2 regions of the Cutibacterium nasicola genome follow, and region 2 is predicted to be linked to the other one. Evidence: riboswitches for the same ligand, from Rfam matches in the RefSeq annotation. Region 2 holds a riboswitch; the other holds the start of a gene.

Region 1 (3,387 bases), 840 kb from region 2:
CATCTCGGTGGCTCGGGAGATCCTGGAGTCCCCGGCCCAGATGCTGGTCTGAGGTGGTTACCATGACGAGCAGCAATGCCACGGAACGCCACGACGTCATCGTAATCGGGGCCGGCCCTGGGGGATATGTTGCGGCGATCCGGGCCGCCCAGCTGGGCCTGGACACCGCCATCGTCGAGGGGGGAACTGGGTGGCGCCTGCACCAACCGTGGCTGTATTCCCACCAAGGCCATGCTCCATGGCGCAGACCTCGCCCATGCTGTCCGACAGGCCGACAGCCTAGGGATCAAAGCCGAGCTCACGGGGATCGATCTCGACGCCCTCGTCGGTCACGCCGACTCGGTCATCGGCCAGTTGCGCGCCGGAATCGGCGGGTTGCTCAAGGCCAATGGCGTCGAGATCATCACCGGCACTGCGGCCATTCCCGCCAAGGGGGCGGTCGAGGTCAACGGCGAGGACGGCACTCGCACCCTGCGCGGAGACCACATCATCCTCGCCACCGGTGCCCGACCGAAGTCGATTCCCGGGGTGACACCTGACGACGACCGGATCTGGACCTCGACCGAGGCCCTGCATCCCTCATCCCTGCCGGACTCCCTGCTCGTCATCGGGTCGGGAGCAATTGACGTTGAGTTCGCGAGCCTGTACTGCGATCTTGGGGTCGAGGTGACGGTGCTCGAAGTCTTGCCACGGATACTCCCGACTGAGGATCCCGAGGTCTGCGCATTCATGGAGCATCACTTTGGTGCCCGGGGTATCCGTGTGCACACGGATGTGTCGGACGTTGCGACGGCCCATGGGGTGACGACGTTTACCACCAAGGAGGGAACTGAGGAATCAGTGACGACAGACGTGGTACTGGTCGCCACGGGAGTCGCCCCGAACACCGAGGGGCTGGGCCTGGATGGGCTGTGTGTCGAACGTGACCGGCGCGGATTCATCGTCGCCGACGAGTGGAGCCGTACCACGGTTGCCGGCCTCTATGTAGTGGGTGACGTGACAGGCGGTCCATGTCTTGCCCACAAAGCCAGCCATGAAGCGGTGGTGTGCGTCGAGCATCTGGCCGGGGTTTCGTCGGCTCATCCCCTGCGACGCGACCGGGTTCCCGGGTGCATTTACACCCGACCTCAGGTGGCGTCGGGCGGAGTGTCCGAGGAAGAGGCAAAGAAGAGTGGAGCCAACATTGTGGTGGGGCGATTTTCCTTGTCAGGTAACGGTAAAGCTCTTGCGCCGGGGGAGGCTGACGGTTTCGTCAAGACCATCTTCGACATCGATACCGGTGAGTTGCTGGGGGCGCACATGGTCGGTCCTGACGGCACCGAGATGATCCAGGGTTTCACCGTTGCCCAGGCTTTCGAGGCCACGCCGGAGACGCTGGTTGAGGCGATCGTCGCGCACCCGACGGTATCTGAAGCGATGCACGAGTCGGTGCTTGCGGCTCTGGGGCGTTCCATTTGGCCACCTGGCCACTGACATGTTGGTGTGGCCAAGTGTCCGCTCGGCGTTAAAGTGGACCACAACAACGCGGGAGCCCACCACAAGGGCTGAGAGGGTGCCGAGATGGTGCCGACCGCCTGAACCTGTCCGGGTAATGCCGGCGAAGGGAGTGGTTGACATGACTGAGTTGTCGAATTTGGTGTCGGAGTCCGTGGAGCGGCTGCGTCGGGACAAGCCGCTGGTGCAGTGCTTGACCAACATCGTGGTTGCCAATTTCACCGCGAATGTGTTGTTGGCTGCGGGGGCGGTTCCTGCCATGGTCGACAACCCTGAGGAATCTGAGAGATTCGCCTCGGTGGCTGACGGCGTGCTCGTCAATACTGGTACTCCGTACCGGGAGACCGCCGAGGCCATGGTTGCTGCCGTGCGGGGCGCAGCAGGTGGTGACACACCCTGGGTGCTCGACCCAGTGGGAGTCGGGATGCCATGGCGTACCCAAGTCGCCCTGGACGCTTTGTGCGTCGGCGCTCCAGCCGTCATCAGGGCGAACGCCTCCGAGGTGTTGACACTGGCCGGAACAGGAGCGTCTGCTCGAGGGCCGGAGGCCGGAGATGCCGTCGAGGACGCATTGGGATCCGCAGCTGATCTCGTGCGCACATACGGCACTGTGGTCGCCATCAGTGGCCCCGTCGATCACATCATGGACGTGCACCGGCACGTAACCGTGTCATCGGGGCATGAATGGATGGCGCGAGTGACCGGCGTCGGATGCTCGCTGGGGGCTCTCACGGCGGCCTTTGCAGGCGTCCAGAATGATCATCTCATTGCCGCTGCATCCGCAACCGCCATGGTGTGTGTGGCTGCCGAACGAGCGGCGGATCACAGTGTGGGTCCGGGTGGATTCGCTCAGGCTCTCATCGACGAACTGTTCCTGGTCTCACCCGATGAAGTTGGCGCGCAGGGAGGGCTTCGCGATGTCACGTCCTGACTTCGACCTGTCGGTGTACCTCGTCACAGACACCGCCCAATGCGGTGGTCCAGACGCGGTCGTCGAGACCGTGCGGCGCGCTGTCGCCGGTGGAGTGACTCTGGTTCAGTTTCGCGACCACGATATGCCCGACGACGAATTCGTCGTCGTAGGAAGACGGGTGCGGAATGTGTGCAGCGGCGTACCCCTCATCATTGACGACCGGGTGCATCTGGTCGCCGACATCGGGGCGGACGGCGTCCATGTCGGGCAGTCCGACATGCCGGTAGCCCAGGCTCGAGAGATTCTCGGGGACGATCTGCTGATCGGCTTGTCCGCGCAGATCCCTGCTCACGTGGAGGCTGCGCTGTCTCATGGCCGTGACGTTGTCGACTACTTGGGCGTCGGGGCCTTGCACAGCACGGGAACCAAACCTGAGGCAGGGGAGCTCCGCCTGGCTGCGATACGCGCTGTCGTCGACGTCAGTCCGTGGCCGGTATGCGTCATCGGGGGAGTCACTGTCTGTGATGCTCAGGACGTAGCCCGGATGGGCTGTGACGGCCTCAGCGTGGTCTCGGCAATTTGTCGAAGCGCCGATCCCGAGTCCAGCGCTCGGGAGCTCGCACAGGCGTGGCGCCGAGCGAACGGGCGGTGACCTCAAGGCATGCACAACCGCCCAGCCTTGCTGACAGCTTGTTCAGATGAGCAGCCCCGGTGCGCAGGATCCATCATCAGACACGAGGCACCCTAAGATGATGAGCATGAGCACTTTTGACGCCACCCGTCGCGCCTCCAAAATTTCCGTTGTTGGTGCTGGTTCGGTCGGTTCTTCACTGGCCTACGCTTGCCTCATTCGTGGATCAGCTGACCTCGTTGCCCTCTATGACATCGCCAAGGACAAGGTCGAGGCTGAGGTAGCAGATCTCGCCCACGGCACCCAGTTCACTCCTGCGTCGGTCATGGGTGGCGCTGACGTTCACGAC
Region 2 (3,387 bases):
GGGTGTGCGAGGTGGCCTTGGTGAACTCCGGGTCCCGATAGGTGTCGAGCCACAACGCATAGGGATGGCCTTCCGGAACCTGCGGCAATCCAGCTCCCACCTGGGCATACAGCCAGAAGCAGGGCAGGACCGACGCCACCCCGACGACGTAGTCGTCACCCAGGGTTCGTGCCAGTAGGAAATCCGTGTAGGCCGTCGTCACCGGACCAGCCGGAACATGATCGCGTCCCGCCAACCAGGTGCGATGCAGGGCGGCCTCCTCGACGATGCAGGTCTGGGATGACTGCGCCCACCACACCGAGTCCTGCGGATCGACGGCGCGAGCCGCAAGAGCGGCCAGAGCTCGTGAGTAACAGGCCAGGTACTGGGCGTCCTGCCCGAGGTAGAAGTTGAAGGCGTGTCCTGTCAAGGTGCCGTCGACGAGGGCAGCGACGAAGTCCGATGCCTGGATCTGACGGACCAGATCCTCGCTGGCCTGCCACAGGGCCGTCGTCCACGGACCAACCGGGGCCACCGCAGCCGTGGGTGCTGATTCCGACGAGCCGACCAGGGTCTCGGGAGATGCCAGCGGTTCAATCGGCCCGAACCAGGCCACCGCCGAGGCATCGGCGGACAGTCGTCGTGCCCGGTGGGAGTGGTCCACCGGACCGTGTCCCCGGCCTACCTTCAACTCTGACCCGTGCTGGATCGCCTCGTGCAGCCAGTTGGTGACCCAGCCCAGGGCGTCACCGGGAGCGTCCCCGGCACCCAGCCGAGTGGCCAGGGCCGAGGACAGCGAACATCCGGTGCCGTGGGTGTTCGTCGTCTCCACCCGAGTGATCTGTGCGGTGTACGTCGTCCCCTCCGGGGTCACCCAGATGTTGTCGACGCGCGAGGAGTCGAGATGGCCGGTCTTGACGATGACGGCGACCCCGGTCTCCTTGGCCCAGCCGCGCGCTTGTTCCAGGGCCTCCTCGGCATCCTTCGCCGGTTCACTCTGGCACAGCACTGCGAGCTCGGGGATGTTCGGGGTGATGACGGTTGCCCGGAGGCAGAACTCGCGCATGGCCACCTCAGCGTCAGGGGCGAGGAGCCTGTCCCCGCTGGTGGCGACCATGACCGGGTCGACGACGACAACGGGCGGACGGTGCTCGTCAAGGAACCCGGCGACCGTCTCGATGATCTCGACGGTGCCGAGCATGCCGGTCTTGACGGCGTCGATCGCCACGTCGTCACTGACCGCCGCCAACTGCTGCGTGAGGAACTCGGTGGGCGGGGTGTGGATCGCGCGCACCCCTTGGGTGTTCTGGGCCACCAGGGCGGTGACGGCGGCCATCGCGTACCCGCCAGCCGCGGTGATGGACTTGGTGTCGGCAGCAGTGCCGGCGCCCCCGGAGGGATCCGTTCCCGCAATCGAGAGGACGCGCGGGGCTGAGCCCTGCGACGAATTGATGGGTATGGAAGAAGTCATCGCGGACATCCCTTCGCCAGTGCGAACTAGATCAGGTTCCACGGGTGTGATCTCAGCGCCGATACGGCGCACCCCGTGTCCACAACCAAGTATGGCACCCGGCTACGACGAGGGGTTGCCCCCGAGCCCTGGCAACGCAGAACACCTGAGAAAACTCATGCGAACGTCTCATGACAATGGGGGTCCATCGCAGCCGATCGGCGCTATCGTGGGCAACGCTGGAGTTCACCGGAGAACTCTCCGGCGAAGTCGTATGAGGAGTGAATCATGACGAACTTCCAAAAGATTTATCAGCGCAGCTACCCGGTCAGCCCTGACGGCAACGCCTACGTCCACAACGACCTGGGCACCTACACCCACAACCGGCCCGTTCCCCCCGACGACGTCGCCGAGCGGAAGGCCTACATCGTCGGGTCCGGCATCGCCGCCCTGACCGCTGCCGCATTCCTCATCCGCGACGGCCAGATGCCCGGCGCCAACATCACGATCCTCGAGGAACTCACGGTTCCCGGCGGCGCCTTCGACGGCAACGGCGACACCGAGAAGGGTTTCATCGCCCGCGGTGGCCGCGAGATGGGTCAACACTTCGAGTGCTTCTGGGACATCATGCAGGACATTCCCGCCCTGGAAATGCCGGCCCCATACTCGGTACTTGACGAGTTCCGCATCACCAACGAGAACGACCCCAACGTCAACAACTGCCGCATCATCAACAACTGCGGACACAAACGTGACGCCTACCACATGGGCCTCAACAAGAAAGGTCAGCTGGCGATCGTCAAGCTCCTGCTGGCCAAGGAGTCAGACACCTACTACAAGTCCATCGAGGACTGGTTCGACGACGATTTCCTCAACTCGACCTTCTACACCCTGTGGAAGACGATGTTCGCCTTCGAGCAGTGGCAGTCGCTCACCGAGCTCAAGCGCTACATGCACCGCTTCCTGCAATACCTGCCCGGGTTCTCCGACCTGTCGTGCCTGCGGTTCTCCAAGTACAACCAGTACGACTCCTTCGTCGTGCCGCTAGTTCGCTGGCTGACCGACCAGGGCGTCAACTTCCAGTACGAGTCACTGGTCTTCGACGTCGACCTGGAGATCACGGCCCACCGCAAGATCGCCCGAGGTATTCTGTGGCGCGACAAGGAAGGCGGCGAGCATCGCATCGACATGACGCCGAAGGACCTCGTCCTCGTGACGAACGGTTCGCTCACTGAATGCACCGGATACGGCGACATGGACACCCCTGCCCCCTACCACAAGGACATGCAGGCCGGATGGGAGCTGTGGCGCAACCTCGTGAAGCGCTCCCCGGTCTTCGGGCGCCCCGACGTCTTCTGCGCCGACGCCGACAAGACGGTGTGGCAGTCGATCAGCTTCAACTTCATCGGCGCCGACCACCCGTTCCTGCGCAAGATCAAGGAACTGACGGGCAACGATCCGCTGTCCGGACGCACGGTGACCGGCGGCATCATCACCGCCGAAGACTCGTCGTGGTGCATTTCCCTGACGATGAACCGTCAGCCACAGTTCCATGGCCAGCCCAAGGACTGGGGTGTCGCATGGGCCTACGGCCTGTACCCGCTCAAGAAGGGCGACCTCATCAAGAAGCCGATGCTGGAATGCACCGGCGAGGAGCTACTCAAGGAATACTGTTACCACTTCGGTCTGCTCGACCAGTTCGAGGAAATCAAGGCCCACACGAAGGTGCGCATCGCGACGATGCCCCACGTCACGGCCTTCTTCATGCCGCGTGGCAAGGGCGACCGACCCGAGGTTATCCCCGACGGCTGCGTGAACCTGGCCTGCCTGGGACAGTTCGTCGAGACCCCCGACGACTGCATCTTCACCACCGAGGGATCGGCCCGTACCGCCATGATGGCCGTCTACGGGCTGCTCGACCTCGACCGTGACATCCCGCCGATCTGGCCGGCCCAGTA

Evidence for each region. Region 2 has a riboswitch for thiamine pyrophosphate ahead of ACUCCZ_RS10515 (bifunctional hydroxymethylpyrimidine kinase/phosphomethylpyrimidine kinase). Riboswitches for the same ligand answer to the same signal wherever they lie in the genome.
Region 1: it holds a riboswitch for thiamine pyrophosphate, as region 2 does, so the genes downstream of both, thiM (hydroxyethylthiazole kinase) here and ACUCCZ_RS10515 (bifunctional hydroxymethylpyrimidine kinase/phosphomethylpyrimidine kinase) in region 2, are expected to answer to the same signal.

What each region holds. Positions count from the first base shown of each region.
Region 1 covers NZ_CP199745.2:1,397,492-1,400,878, reverse strand. Annotated here, with positions in the region: gene ACUCCZ_RS06490 (2-oxo acid dehydrogenase subunit E2) at 1-52, shown strand, start outside; partial or broken gene ACUCCZ_RS06485 (FAD-dependent oxidoreductase) at 63-179, shown strand; gene lpdA (dihydrolipoyl dehydrogenase) at 127-1,473, shown strand; TPP riboswitch at 1,515-1,623, shown strand; gene thiM (hydroxyethylthiazole kinase) at 1,592-2,425, shown strand; gene thiE (thiamine phosphate synthase) at 2,412-3,059, shown strand; gene ACUCCZ_RS06465 (L-lactate dehydrogenase) at 3,157-3,387, shown strand, end outside.
Region 2 covers NZ_CP199745.2:2,234,584-2,237,970, forward strand. Annotated here, with positions in the region: gene ACUCCZ_RS10515 (bifunctional hydroxymethylpyrimidine kinase/phosphomethylpyrimidine kinase) at 1-1,450, opposite strand, end outside; TPP riboswitch at 1,442-1,536, opposite strand; gene ACUCCZ_RS10520 (oleate hydratase) at 1,718-3,387, shown strand, end outside.